Regions from separate parts of the Acidovorax carolinensis genome, predicted to be linked through region 2. Evidence: riboswitches for the same ligand, from Rfam matches in the RefSeq annotation. Region 2 holds a riboswitch; the other holds the start of a gene.

Region 1 (7,104 bases), 1.4 Mb from region 2:
CACCGGCCACGCCGGCCGTGGCATGGCCGGGCAGGTAGGGCACCAGATCGGCCACCACGCATACAGGGCCCACGCCGGGGCCGCCACCGCCGTGGGGGATGCAGAAGGTCTTGTGCAGGTTTAGGTGGCTCACGTCGCCGCCGAACTCGCCGGGCGCCGCCACGCCCACCAGGGCGTTCATGTTGGCGCCGTCCACATAGACGCGGCCGCCGTGCTGGTGCACCAGCGCGCACAGCTCTTTCACGCTGGTCTCGAACACGCCGTGCGTGCTGGGGTAGGTGATCATCACCGCGGCCAGGTTGGCGCTGTGCTGCTCGCACTTGGCCTGGAGGTCGGCCATGTCCACGTTGCCGTTTTCATCGCACTTGGTAACCACCACCTGCATGCCCACCATTTGCGCGCTGGCCGGGTTGGTGCCGTGCGCGCTGCTGGGGATCAGGCAGATGTTGCGGTGCGCATGGCCCTGGGCCTCGTGGTAGGCCTTGATGGCCAGCAGGCCCGCGTATTCGCCCTGGCTGCCGGCGTTGGGCTGCAGGCTGATGCCGGCGTAGCCCGTGGCCTGGCACAGCCAGGCGCGCAGTTGCTCATCGAGCAGGCGGTAGCCTTCGAGCTGGTCGGCGGGTGCGAACGGGTGCACGTTGGCAAACTCGGGCCAGGTGATGGGAATCATCTCGCTCGTGGCGTTGAGCTTCATGGTGCAAGAGCCCAGCGGAATCATGCTGCGGTCGAGCGCCAGGTCCTTGTCGGACAGCTGGCGGATGTAGCGCAGCATGCCGGTTTCACTGTGGTGGGTGTTGAACACCGGGTGCGTGAGGTAGCTGCTGGTGCGGCGCAGTTCGGTGGGGATCAACGGTTCCACGCCCTTCTCAAAGGCGTCAAACGTGGGCAGGGCCTGGCCGTCCTTGGCGAAGATCTTCCACAGCAGCTCGATGTCGGCGCGGGTGGTGGTCTCGTCCAGCGAGATGCACAGGTAATTTTCGAAGTAAATCCGCAGGTTTGCGCCCATGGATACAGCGCGAGCAGCTATTGATTTCGTAGCGCCATCGGTTTTGATCGACAGGGTGTCAAAACAGGCCTGCGGGCGCACGGGCGCTCCCAGTTGTTCCAGCCCCTTGGCCAGGATGGCGGTGTAGCTGGCCACGCGCTGGGCAATGCGCTTGAGGCCCTGGGGGCCGTGGTACACGGCGTACATGCTGGCAATCACGGCCGGCAGCACCTGCGCAGTGCAGATGTTGGACGTGGCCTTTTCGCGGCGGATGTGCTGCTCGCGCGTCTGCAATGCCAGGCGGTAGGCGGGCTTGCCATGCACGTCCACGCTCACGCCCACCAGGCGGCCGGGCAGCGAGCGCTTGAACTCGTCGCGGCAGGCCATGTAGGCGGCGTGCGGGCCGCCCGCGCCCATGGGCATGCCCAGGCGCTGGGTGGTACCCACCACAATGTCGGCGCCCCATTCGCCGGGCGGGGTGATCAGCGTGAGGGCCAGCAGGTCGGCGGCGGCGATGAAGGCGGCGTGCTTTGCATGAACTTTTGCAACGTCTGCAGCTAAGTCGTCGATGCGGCCACTGGTGGCGGGGTATTGGGCCAGCACGGCGAAATAGTCGCCGTTCAGCGCGGCATCCCACTCGGCGGCAGAGTTGGCCAACACTACATCGATGCCCAGGGGCTTGGCACGGGTCTGGATCACTTCGATGGTTTGCGGGTGGGCGTCTCCGGCCACCACAAACACATTGCTTTTGCTCTTGACCGAGCGCTTGGCCAGCGTCATGGCCTCGGCGGCAGCGGTGGCTTCGTCCAGCATGGACGCATTGGCGATCGGCATGGCCGTGAGGTCGCACACCATGGTCTGGAAGTTGACCAGCGCCTCCATGCGGCCTTGCGAAATCTCGGCCTGGTAGGGCGTGTAGGCCGTGTACCAGGCGGGGTTTTCCAGGATGTTGCGCAGGATGACGCCGGGGATGTGGGTGCCGTAGTAGCCCTGTCCGATGAAGCTCTTGAGCAGCTTGTTCTGCGATGCCATCGCCTTGAGCTCGGCCAGCGCCGCGCTTTCCGTGACCGGCAGCGGCAGGTCCATGGCGCGGCTGCGCGCGATGGAGCGCGGCACGATGGAGTCGATGAGGGCGCGGCGCGAGGCCTCGCCAATCACCGACAGCATGTGCGCTTCGTCGGCTGCGTCGATGCCGATGTGGCGGGGCAGGAATTCGGTGGCGTTTTCAAGCTCGCCGAGCGGCAAGGCAGATGGCATCAACATAGGGCAGGTTCTCTAACGGGAGGGTAGGGCGCCATGCGGATTTGGATTCAATCGGATAACCAGGCGGGAAGCCGCAGACAGTGCTGTAGCACGGCAAGGCGACCCACGACGTTAGCGGGTTGAAGGCAAATTCGCGTCAGGCGTTCTTGGCGAAATCGGCGTAGGTGGCTTCGTCCAGCAGCGCATCGAGCTGGCTCGCGTCGCTGAGCTTGACCTTGAAGAACCAGCCGGTGTTGAGCGGGTCGGAGTTGGCCAGCGAGGGGTCGGCGCGCAGGGCCTCGTTGACTTCGACCACTTCGCCGGAGACCGGCATGTACACGTCGGCGGCGGCCTTGACCGACTCGACCACGCCGGCCACGTCGCCCTGGGCAAACGTGGTGCCCACGGCGGGCAGGTCCACAAACACCACGTCACCCAGCGCGTCCTGGGCGTGCACGGTGATGCCGACCACGGCCGCATTGGCGTCGGCGGCGTTGATCCATTCGTGGTCTTTGGAAAATTTGATCGTCATGGGAAAGCTCCTGGAAAAAAAGGAAGGAATCCGGAATGTAGCCGGGCCCTGCGGCGGCGGCGTGGGGTAATTAGCCGCGGTAGTAGTTCGTGGGCACAAAGGGCATGGCGCTCACTTCCATGGGCACGGCCTTGCCGCGCACGATGGCGTTGACGCGCGTGCCCAGGGCGGCATGGGCGGGCAGCACATAGCCCATGGCCACGGGTTTGTCGATGGTGGGGCCCAGCAGGCCGCTGGTGACCTCGCCGATCTTCTGGCCATCCAGGCTTTGCAGCTCGGTGTGCTCGCGCACGGGCACGCGCTCCAGCGCGATCAGGCCCACGCGCTTGCGCGTCAGGCTGGCCGGGTTGTCGAGCTGCGCCAGCACCTTGTCGGCGCCCGGGAAACCGCCTGCGCGGGCGCCACCGGTGCGGCGCACCTTTTGCATGGCCCAGCCAATGGCCGCTTCCACAGGGGAGGTGGTGGTGTCGATGTCGTTGCCATACAGGCACAGGCCGGCTTCCAGGCGCAGCGAGTTGCGCGCGCCCAGGCCGATGGGCTTGACTTCGGGCTGGGCCAGCAGCGCACGCGCCAGCGTGTCGGCCTGCGCGGCGGGCACGGAGATTTCAAAGCCATCCTCGCCGGTGTAGCCGCTGCGCGTCACAAAGCAGTCGCAGCCCGCGATGGCGTAGTTGCCGCCGGTCATGAACACCAGCTTTTCAACGCCCGGCGCCAGGCGCGACAGGGCGGTGACGGCCTGGGGGCCCTGCAGCGCCAGCAGGGCATGGTCGGGCATGGGGAGGACTTCGCAACGCTGGCCGATGCGGGCCTGGATGTGCGCGATGTCGCCCACCTTGCAGGCGCCGTTGACGATCACGAAGATTTCGTTTTGCGCAACACGAAAGAACATCAGGTCGTCGATGATGCCGCCCGCGTCGTTGAGCAGCAGGCCGTAGCGCTGCTTGCCCACGGGCAGGTCGATCACGTCCACGGGCATCAGGCTCTCGAACGCGGCAGCGGCATCGGGGCCGACCAGTTTGAGCTGGCCCATGTGGGACACATCGAACAGGCCGGCGGCCTGGCGCGTGTGCTGGTGCTCGGCCATCAGGCCCGCGGGGTACTGCACGGGCATGGAGTAGCCGGCAAACGGCACCATGCGGGCGCCCAGCTCGATGTGCAGGGCGTTCAGGGGCGTATTGAGCAGGGGGGCGGCGGCAGGTGCGGACATGAAAGCTCCAGGGCAAATGGGGGTCGCGGCACATGTGCCACGGGATTTGCCCTGCTGTCCGCTTTACCTGAGAGATTCACCGCAACACCCTGGCTGGCTGCGCGGTTTGCTCCTTCGGTGGATGGCCTTCGCATGGTGCGGGCCATCTCTCTCCAGCAAGGGAACGCCCGCATCACTGCGGGCGGTTGCCAGTCCTTTTGCCTGAGCGTTCGGGTGTTCCTGCGCCTTCGGCGGTGCCGCGCATCCTCTCTTGCAAGGGACGGGGCACTCTCTCCTGACGGGCACGATTGTACTTACTTCGCGTACACCAGATCGCGCAGCGCCAGCGAAATCCATGGCACATAGGTGATGACCATCAGGCACACCAGGATCACCCCCACGAACGGCAGCAGGTGCTTGATGATGCGGTCCAGCGATATGCGCGCCACCGTGCAGGCGGCAAACAGGTTCACGCCAAAGGGCGGCGTGATCATGCCCAGTGCGAGGTTCACCACCATGATCAGGCCGAAGTGCACCGGGTCCACGCCGAAGTGCATTGCCACGGGCGCCAGGATGGGCGCCAGCACGATGATGGCCGCGCTGGTCTCGATGAACATGCCGATGATGAACAGCGCCGCGTTCACACCCAGCAGGAACAGGGTGGGGGATTGCAACACCGCCTCCAGCCAGCGGCCAATGGCATCCGGCACGCCGGCGCGCGTGATGAGGAAGGCAAACAACCCGGCGTTGGCGATGATGAACATGATTACCGCCGACGAGATGGCCGACTTGCGCAGGATGGCGAACAGGTCCTTGACCTTGATTTCGCGGTAGATCACCACGCCCACCACCAGCGCGTAGAACACGGCCACGGCCGAGGCCTCGGTGGGGGTGAAGATGCCGCCGTAGATGCCGCCCAGAATGATCACAGGCATGAACAATGCCCAGCCGGCCTGCAGCGTGGCGCGGCCAAAGGGCATGCGGCCATCGCCATCGTTCTTGCCCCAGCCCTTGTATTTGCAGTAGGCCCAGACAAACAGCATCAGCGCGCCACTGATCAAGAGGCCCGGGCCAAAGCCGGCGATGAACAGCTCACCAATCGACACCTCGGCGCTCACGCCGTACAGGATCATGGGAATGGAGGGCGGAATGATCACGCCCAACTCGGCACTGGTGGCCTGCAGCGCCGCGGCATAGCTGGTGGGGTAGCCATGTTTGATGAGCGCAGGGATCAAAATGGCGCCAATGGCAAAAGTGGTGGCCACCGACGAGCCCGACACCGCCGCAAAGATCATGCAGGTGAGCACGCAGGTCATGGGCAGGCCGCCCTGCACGCCGCCGACGATGCTCTTGGCAAACTCGACCAGCCGGCGCGAGATGCCGCCGGTTTCCATCAGGTTGCCCGCCAAGATGAAAAACGGAATGGCGGCCAGTGGAAACTTGTTGATCGAGGCGAACATCTCTTTCACCGCGATCAGCATGTTGGCGTTGGCCACCTGGATGCCCAGGATGGAGGCCAGCCCGATCGACACGGCCACGGAGACGGTGAGTGCAAAGCACAGCACCATGGTGGAGATCATTACTGGCGTCATTGCGCGGTCTCCAGTTCCATGCGCTGGGGATCGATCAGGTTGCCGATGATTCCCACCACGCAGAACAATCCGCCCACGGGCATGGCGAGATACGCCCAGAACATCGACACCGACTCCAGCCCGGCCATGCTCTGCACGCCGCCGCGCTGCGCGTAGTCCCAGCCCCACCAGATGATCACGCCGATCAATGCCAGCGCGGCCAGGCATACCACCCAGTCGAGCACGCGGCGAACGCGCGGCGGGCTCCAGCGGTAGAGCACGTCCACGCTCACCATCGCCCCCTGGCGAAACGCGGCTGGAATGGCCAGAAACACCATCCAGATCAGGCTGAAGCGGATCAGCACCTCGGTCCACTCGGCGGGCTGCTCGAACACGAAGCGCATCAGGATCTGGAACATACCCAGCGCTGAGGCCAGGGCCAGCATGGCGCAGGCGCCGAGCATGGCCAACCTGGTGCACCAGCGCTCAAAGGAAAGAAAGATGTTTTTCATGGGCGGCACGGGCCGGACAACAGAATGTATGAATAAAAACGCCCGTTGGCGATTTGCCGACGGGCGCTGATAGCTATCAAAAAGAAAGCGCTGTGCGGATTACTTCACGTTGCGGATCTTGTCGAGCGCTGCCTTGCCGAACTGCTTTTCAAACTCGGCATTGACGGGGGCCAACGCGGCCACGAACTTGGCCTTGTCCACGGTGTCGATCACGGTCATGCCCTTGGTGCGCAGGTCGGCCACGCCCTTGGCGTCGTCTTCGTCCACGCGCGCGCGGTTGGCCTTGGTGCCTTCCTTGGCGGCGTCGAGGAAGGCCTGCTTGTCGGCAGCGCTGAGCTTGTCAAAAGCCGCCTTGTTCATCACGAAGATGCACGGCGAGTACACATGGCCCGTGAGCGTGAGGTGCTTTTGCACCTGGTCGAACTTGGCCGAGATGACCACGGGCAGCGGGTTCTCCTGGCCGTCCACGGTGCCTTGCTGCAGGGCGGTGAACACCTCGGGGAAGGCCATGGGCGTGGTGATGATGCCAAAGCCCTTGTAGGCCGCGATGTGCACGGGGTTCTCCATCGTGCGCATCTTCAGGCCCTTGAGGTCGCCGGGCTCCTTCACGTCGCGCTTGCTGTTGGTCATGTGGCGAAAGCCGTTTTCGGCCCAGGCCAGGGCCTTGAAGCCCTTGCTGTCGAACTTGGTCAGCATCTCCTGGCCGATGGGGCCGTCAAGCACGGCGCGCGCATGGGCCTTGTCGCGGAACAGGAAGGGCACATCGAGGATTTTTGTTTCGGGCACGAAGTTGGGGATGGGGCCGGTGGAGCTGAAGGCCAGCTCCTGCGTGCCCAGCTGCACGGCTTCAATCGACTCGCGCTCGCCACCCAGTGCGCCGTTGTAGAAGGTTTGCACCTTGTAGCGGCCGCCCGTGCGCTTTTCGACTTCCTTGGCAAAGGTGTCGATGGCCACGCCCTGGTGCGAGTTCTGCGCCGTCGAGATGCTGATGCGCATGGTGGTCTGCGCGGCAGCGCTGGCCATGAAGCCGATGGCAAGGCCGAGTCCGACGACGAGTCTGGTCAATTGCATGGTGT
Region 2 (7,104 bases):
GGCCGCGCGCACCACCACGGGTTACCTGTTTGGCGGGCTCAGCGCCAGCCGCGGTGCCAGCGTGCAGTTTGCCGTGGGCGGCAATGGCAACATCGCGGGTCACGGGGCGGCGGGTGGTGTGTTTGACGGTGGCCTGTCGGGCGTGGCATTTGGGCCCGGCGTGGCGCTGCTGTCACGGGTCACGCAGGGATGCCAGCCGGTGGGACGCCTGCACACCGTCACCGCCGCGCACGAGAACGTGGTGCTGCAGCTCGATGGCGAACCCGCGCTCGACGTGCTGTTGTCCACGCTCGATGTATCGCTGGACGGCGATGCGCAGGCGGCGCTGCGCAAGGTGCGGGCCACGCTGGCGGGCCTGGTGGATGCCGGCGAACAGCCCCAGGGGGCGCAGCGCACCGGCCACTTTGGTACCGACACGCGTGTCCGCCATATCGTGGGTCTCGATGGCGCGCGCCGGGGTGTGGCGCTGGCCGACCATGTCGAGCCAGGCATGCACCTGGCGTTTTGCCAGCGCAACGTGGCTGCAGCCCGCGCCGACCTGATGCGCATCTGCGCCGAAATCCGCGAAGAACTGTCGCCCGAAGCGCTGGAGCCGGCACCGCTGGCCAGCGCAGCGCAGGGGGATCGGCGCCCGGCGCCTGGTAGCGTGGGGCTGCCGGCGGCAGCACACCGGCCCGGCCCATCCGGGGCGCCATCTACGTGAGCTGCTCCGGCCGTGGCGGCCCGCACTTTGGCGGGCCGAGTGCCGAGCTGCAAATCGTGCGGCATGCGCTGGGTGATGTGCCTTTGGTGGGATTTTTCGCGGGCGGCGAAATCGCGCACCACCACCTGTACGGCTATACCGGCGTGCTGACGGTGTTCATCTGAACGCAGGCGGCCGCGCGGCGTGGGGCGGGCCGCGCGGCGGCGCCCGCCTGGGCCCTGCTGTTCAGGCCTTGTGCGTGCTGGCGACGGGCAGCAATCCGGATGGCGTGTGGCGCGGCATGCCGGTGAACGCAAAGTCCAGCTCGGGCGCCAGGCCGCTCACGATGCGCGCAATCGATTTACCCGAGCCGCAGGCGTGTGTCCAGCCCAGCGTGCCGTGGCCGGTGTTGAGGAACAGGTTGCCCACTTTGGTTTTGCCGATCAGCGGCACGTTGCTGGGCGTGGCCGGGCGCAGGCCGGTCCAGAACTGGGCCTGGCTCGCGTCGCCCGCGCCGGGGAAGAGCTGCTCCACGCGGCGCACGATGGCGTCGCAGCGCACCTGGTTGAGGTTGCGGTCGTAGCCGTTGAGTTCGGCCGTACCGGCGATGCGCAAACGGTCCCCGCCACGCTCGCTGGTGTAGCGCGAGAACACGAGCTTGAACTCGTCGTCCGTCAGGCTCACCTGGTGCGCCATGCGGGCGTCCTTGACCGGCATGGTCACCGAATAGCCCTTGGCCGGATAGATGGGCAGGCGAATGCCCAGCGGCTGCGCCAGCAGCGGGCTGAACGAGCCCATGGCCAGCACGAAGGCATCGCCACGCACGCGCTCGAAGCGGCCCTCGGCGTTGGTCACCTCTACATGGTCGATGGCATCACCCACCTCGCGCAGCGCCGTGATGTGGTGCCCCATGCGGAACTGTACGCCGGCTGCCTCGCAGAGCTTGGCCAGCTCGCGGGTGAACTGGTTGGCATCACCCGATTCGTCTTCGGCCGTAAAGGTAGCGCCGGCCAGCTGCGGGCGGATGTGGGCGAGGGCGGGCTCGATGCGCACGGCTTCGTCGGCGCTGATCACCTGGCGCTCGCAGCCCAGCGCGCGCATCTGCTCCGCGGGGGTCAGGGCGCCGTCGAACTCCTTGGCGTTGGTATAGAAGTGCAGGATGCCCTGCGTGCGCTGGTCGTATGCAATGCCGGTGGCCGCGCGCAGCTGCTGCAACGTGTCGCGGCTGTAGGTGCCCAGGCGCACGATCTGCTCGATGTTGTGGCGCGTGCGCGCCGGGGTGCAGTTGCGCAGGAACGACAGACCCCACAGCCACTGGCGCATGTCGGCGCGGATGCGAAACAGCAGTGGCGCATCTTCCTGGCCCAGCCACTGCAGCACCTTCAGCGGCGCGCTGGGGTTGGCCCAGGGCTCGGCGTGGCTCACCGAAATCTGCCCGCCGTTGGCAAAGCTGGTTTCGGCGCCGGGCGCGCCCTGGCGGTCGATGACGGTGACCTCATGGCCAAGCTGTTGCAGGAAATAAGCCGAAGTCACGCCGAGCAAGCCGGCGCCCAAAACGATCACGCGCATGATTTCTAAAGCCTTTCTGGGCTCTGGCGCTTAATGAACGTGCGTTGATAGCTATTTTTTAAATAGCAATCGAATGGCGCGCGTCCGCCAAGCTGCCGCTCCCCCTGTCCTTGGTACCTGAGAGATTCACCGCGCCGCCCAACTGGCGCGCGGTTTGCTCCTTCGGTGCGCCACGGTGGTGGCGGCTCTCCAGACGGCTTTGATGAATGGTGCAGTACGGGACCTGAGCGTGTATGGGAGTTTGCGCCTTCGGTGCAGCGGCGCCCTTGCGGGCCGCCGTGCTCTCCTGCGGGAGTCATTCTCGCGCCGCTGCCGCGCCCGCGGTGCGCTTATGGATGGTGATCCCTGCTAATGGAACCCGGGTTACGGATGCACGGCTTCGCCGAGGTTCAGCATCAGCCGGTTGGCCCAGGCAAAAAGCGCCGCCGCGTGCACGGTGTCGAGGATCTCCAGGTCGGACAGGCCGGCTGCACGCAGCGGCGCCAGATCCGCTGCTCCCACGGCGCCGGGCGCGCGCGTGAGGACGGCGCTGGCGTGCGCAATGGCGCGCTCGCGCGCGTTGGTGCCGGCGGTGTCGGGGTCGGTGAAGATCTGCGCAATCACATCGTTGCGCTTGGCCAGTTGCTCAAAGCGCTGGGCGTGGACGGACGCGCAGTACACACAGCCGTTGATGCGCGAGACCACGGTGGTGGCGATCTCGCGCTCGGCCCGCGGCAGGCCGCCGGGCGCGTACATGATGGCGTTGAAGGCCTCGGAGCGCTCGGCCAGTACGCGCGGCTGGTGCGCCAGCAGCAGGTAGAAGTCCGAACTGCGGGCCTTGGGGTGGCTGGCGTCCAGCACGGCGTTTTGTTCGGGCGTGGCGGTGGCCGGGTCCAGCACGGGCAACCAGGCGCTCCAGCCCAGGGTTTCGCTGGTGTAGCCGTTCAGGCGCAGCGGCTCGCCGGGGGCGGGCAGGTTGGCCGGGTGAACGAAGGGTGCCTCGGGCGCTGCAGGCGAGGCCGCTTGCGCGGGTGCGCCGCCTGCTGCGCCCAGCGCCGCCAGCGCACCCACACCGGCCAGCACGCGGGCCTGGTAGGCCGCAAAGCCGATCAGCTGCGCCAGCAGCACCACATCGCCCGTGGGCAGGCCCGCCTGCTGCAGCGCCTGCAAGGCCTGGCGGTCGGCCGCTGCGGGGTTGGTGGCCAGAAGCTGCGTGAAGTGCGCGATGGCTTGCCAGCGCGCAGTCTCGGCGGGTGCCGCAGGGTGCTGCGCGCGGGCGGCGTAGTGCGCTGCCAGCGCGGGCAGGCCGCTGACCCGCGCCACGGCCTGCGCCACGCCCACGCGCTCGGCCAGAGTCAGGCCGGTGTCCGGCAATGCGGGCGTCAGCAGCAGGTCTTCGCAAATCTGTGTGGCGGTGATGGCCTTGGCGCGCTGCACACGCGCGGCCTGCACATGCGCCGTTGCCGGGATGAGGGTGGCGATGGTGTCGGTGGTCATGTGTTTTCTTGTGGGTGGGTTGCAGCACCCGGGGTGGTGGTGTGGGGCCCGGTGCCTGGCAGCACGCGGCTGGGCGTGTGGGCGGGCGTCCATTCCTCGCCCGTCAGTTCGGGCTCGGCGTAGGCCTGCAGGGTGGCAAAGTGGTGTTCCACATCGTCGCGGTAGAACAGGCTGGCCAGACCGGTGGCCAGACGGCGCGCGCCATCGCTGATGGCCGGGATGTCGCCCGACACCGTGCCGTGCGACAGCGCTGCCGGGTAGCAAAAGCAGTGGATGCGCTCCAGCCCCGGGCAGGCGCCGGGCGCGGTGGGCTGGAACTCGAACACCGGCCCCAGGTCGGGCGAGTCGCTCAGCTCGCGGTCTTCATCGCCCAGTGGCGGCTGGTAGCGCTGGCCCCAGGTGCGCACCTGGCCCGCAAAGGCGGCGAATTCGGGCTTGCGCGCCCAGTTGATCTCAAAGCCCGTGGCCAGAATGAGGAAGTCGAACGCGAAAACGCCTTGCGTGGTGGCCACCTGCAGGCCCGCGCCCTGTGCGCGCACCGACTGCACGGCGCAGTCGAAGTGAAAGAACGCGTTGGGGTGGCGCGACACGCGCAGCGTGCTGCCTTGCGGCGGCGGCACCTGCTGCGCATTGATGTAGTGGCGGATGCGCCATTTCCAGGCATCGGGCAGGTCGGCATGGCCCTGGGTGAGGCCGGGCACGCCCGAGCCCTTGGACTTGTTGATGCGTGGCATTTCGCTGCGCCGCGCGATCAGGTCCACGCTGGCGGCGCCGCACTCCAGCGCCGTGCCCGCGCTGTCCATGGCCGACGAGCCCACGCCGATCACACCCACGCGCAGGCCGCGCAGGCGCTCGTAGTCCAGCATGTCGGACGAATGCGCCCAGCGGCTGCGCTCCACGCCCTGCATGAAGGCCGGAATCTGCGGGCCGCCCAGACCGTCGCGGCCCGTGGCCAGCACCACGCGGCGGGCCAACCAGGTGGTGCCGGGCGCGCCGGAAACCGATACATCCACCTCGACCTGGCCATCGCCGCGCGGGCGCACGGCCGTCACGGCATGGCCGTTGCGCACATCGGCCTGCGTGACGCGGCGGTACCAGCGCAGGTAGTCCATCCACTGCAGGCGCGGAATCTTGTCCAGTGCCTCCCAGGCCGCATCGCCCCATTGCGCCTCGAACCAGGCACGGAAGGTGAGCGAGGGCAGGCCCAGGGCAGGGCCGGTCAGCTCCTTGGGTGAGCGCAGGGTTTCCATGCGCGCGGTGGTGGCCCAGGGGCCTTCCAGGTCGCGCGCTGCGCGGTCGAGCAGCACGGCGGCAATGCCCTGCTGCGCCAGCGCCATGCTGGCTGCCAGGCCTGCCTGCCCGGCGCCGATGATGAGCACATCGTGCACCGGCTGGCCCGCGTGGCTGCGCGGCGCAACCCAGGCGCGGGCGCGCCAGTTGAGCGTGAGCAGGTCGTGCTCCAGGCGCTGCTCCAGCGCGGCCAGACCGGTGGGTGTGTGCGATTGGGTGGTGGACATGGTGCCGCGTCAGTCGATGCTGATTTTGGCGTCCTTCACCACCTGGGTCCACTTGGCGCGGTCGGTGTGCACCGTCTTGCGAAACTGCTCGGGCGTTTCCAGGCGCACGGTGTTGCCATTGGATTCGAAGCGCGTGCGCACCTCGGGCAGTTCCAGCACTTCGCGCAGGGCGGTGTTGAGCTTTTTCACAATGGCTGCATCCGTGCCCTTGGGCGCAAAGATGCCGAACCAGATCGAGCTGTCAAAACCCTTGGTGCCCGGCAGGCCGCTGGAGGCGATGGTGGGCACCTCCTTGACCGCGTTCACCGGCTTGGCGGTGGTGACGCCGAGCAGCCGCACCTTGTCGGCCTTGTAGTGCGCCAGCACGGTCTGCACCTGGTTCATGATGCAGCAGGTTTCGCCGCGCAGCACCGATGCAATGGCCTCGGGGCCGCCCTTGTAGGGCACATGCACCATGTTCAGGCCCAAGCGGGCATTGAACTCGGCAAAGGCCATGTGGGTGCCGGCGCCGTTGCCGGTGGAGGCAAAGTTGTACTTGCCCGGGTTGGCCTTGACCAGTTCCACGAACTCCTTGAGCGTCTTCACGTCGATGACGGCGGGGTTGATGGTCAGCACGTTGGAGACATCGATCAGCGGCGCCACGGGCACGAAGTCGTCTTCCACATCGAACGGCAGTTTCTTGTAGAGCGCCGCATTGCTGCCATGCGTGGCCGCCGTGCCGAAGGCCAGCGTGTAGCCATCGGGCTTGGCGCGGGCCACGTATTCGCTGGCGATGTTGCCGGCGGCGCCCGACTTGTAATCAATGATCACCGGCTGGCCCAGGCGCTGGGCCAGGGGCTCCTGCACGGCGCGGGCTATCACGTCAACGCCCGAGCCCGCCGGAAAGCCCAGGATCAAGGTGACCGGTTGCTGGGGCCAGGCGACGGGATCGGCCGCCTGAACGCCTGTGGCGGCCAGCCAGGACGAGCAGGCGAGCGCAACGGCGGGGAGCCAGCGGGTGGAGAGCAAAGCACGCATGGGAAATCCTTGAGGGTGGGGTGTTGGGTGGGATGCGCCATTGTCGGAAAGTCATCATGTGCACCGCCGTATATGCATATATGGTTTGTGCCGCGCGGGCTCTGCCAACACCGCTGTGCGCGGGGGCTTGCGCCGGTCTGCTGCCCATAATCCGGCGACGGCCATCGTTGCCACCCTGCCGTATTGCTTGAAGAGGAAACCCCATGCCCGACACCGCTTTCGATCCCTTTGCCAGCGCGGCCTTGCTCACCATGGCGCGCCAGGGGCGCATGCCCCGGCCGCTGGATTTGCCCGCAGCGCTGCGCCCGATGGATGCGGCCCAGGCCTATGCCGTGCAGGACGTCGTGGTGCGCGAGCGTGGCGAGATCGTGGGCTGGAAGGTAGGCGCTGCGTCGCCCCAGGCGCTGCCCGCGCGCGCGGCACTCACGCATGACTCGGTGTGAATTGCGCCGGCCGGGCAGCCCGTGCGCCTGCCTGCCGCCGGCTTTGCCGTGATGGGGGTCGAGGCCGAGCTGGTGTACGAGCTGGGCGCTGACCTGCCCGAGCGCGCCACGCCCTACAGCGCGGCCGAGGTGCTGGCGGCCACGGTTTCGGTGCGTGCCGCCATCGAGGTGTGCGACACACGCTATGCCGCCTGGGCGCAGCAGGGCGAGTGGAGCCGCCTGGCCGATCAGGCCTGCCATGGTGCACTCATCGTGGGTTCGGGCACGACCGATGTGGCTGCGGTGCAGCCCCTGGCACAAGGCGTGACCCTGTCGGTGAACGGTGCGGTGGCCGTGCAGCACGCCGCTTGGGGCAACCCGGCGGGCGACCCGTTGCGGCTGCTGGCCTGGCTGGCCAACG

What was found. Region 2 has a riboswitch for glycine ahead of CBP34_RS17395 (D-amino acid dehydrogenase). Riboswitches for the same ligand answer to the same signal wherever they lie in the genome.
Region 1: it holds a riboswitch for glycine, as region 2 does, so the genes downstream of both, gcvT (glycine cleavage system aminomethyltransferase GcvT) here and CBP34_RS17395 (D-amino acid dehydrogenase) in region 2, are expected to answer to the same signal.

What each region holds. Positions count from the first base shown of each region.
Region 1 covers NZ_CP021361.1:2,250,268-2,257,371, reverse strand. The annotation lists gene gcvP (aminomethyl-transferring glycine dehydrogenase) at 1-2,248, opposite strand, end outside; gene gcvH (glycine cleavage system protein GcvH) at 2,385-2,759, opposite strand; gene gcvT (glycine cleavage system aminomethyltransferase GcvT) at 2,830-3,966, opposite strand; glycine riboswitch at 4,011-4,132, opposite strand; glycine riboswitch at 4,146-4,253, opposite strand; gene CBP34_RS10460 (TRAP transporter large permease) at 4,260-5,537, opposite strand; gene CBP34_RS10455 (TRAP transporter small permease) at 5,534-6,028, opposite strand; gene CBP34_RS10450 (TRAP transporter substrate-binding protein) at 6,128-7,099, opposite strand.
Region 2 covers NZ_CP021361.1:3,697,032-3,704,135, reverse strand. The annotation lists partial or broken gene CBP34_RS17400 (FIST signal transduction protein) at 1-867, shown strand, start outside; gene CBP34_RS17395 (D-amino acid dehydrogenase) at 929-2,251, opposite strand; glycine riboswitch at 2,346-2,454, opposite strand; gene CBP34_RS17390 (peroxidase-related enzyme) at 2,615-3,727, opposite strand; gene CBP34_RS17385 (NAD(P)-binding domain-containing protein) at 3,724-5,244, opposite strand; gene CBP34_RS17380 (Bug family tripartite tricarboxylate transporter substrate binding protein) at 5,254-6,261, opposite strand; gene CBP34_RS20155 (hypothetical protein) at 6,465-6,704, shown strand; gene CBP34_RS17375 (fumarylacetoacetate hydrolase family protein) at 6,726-7,104, shown strand, end outside.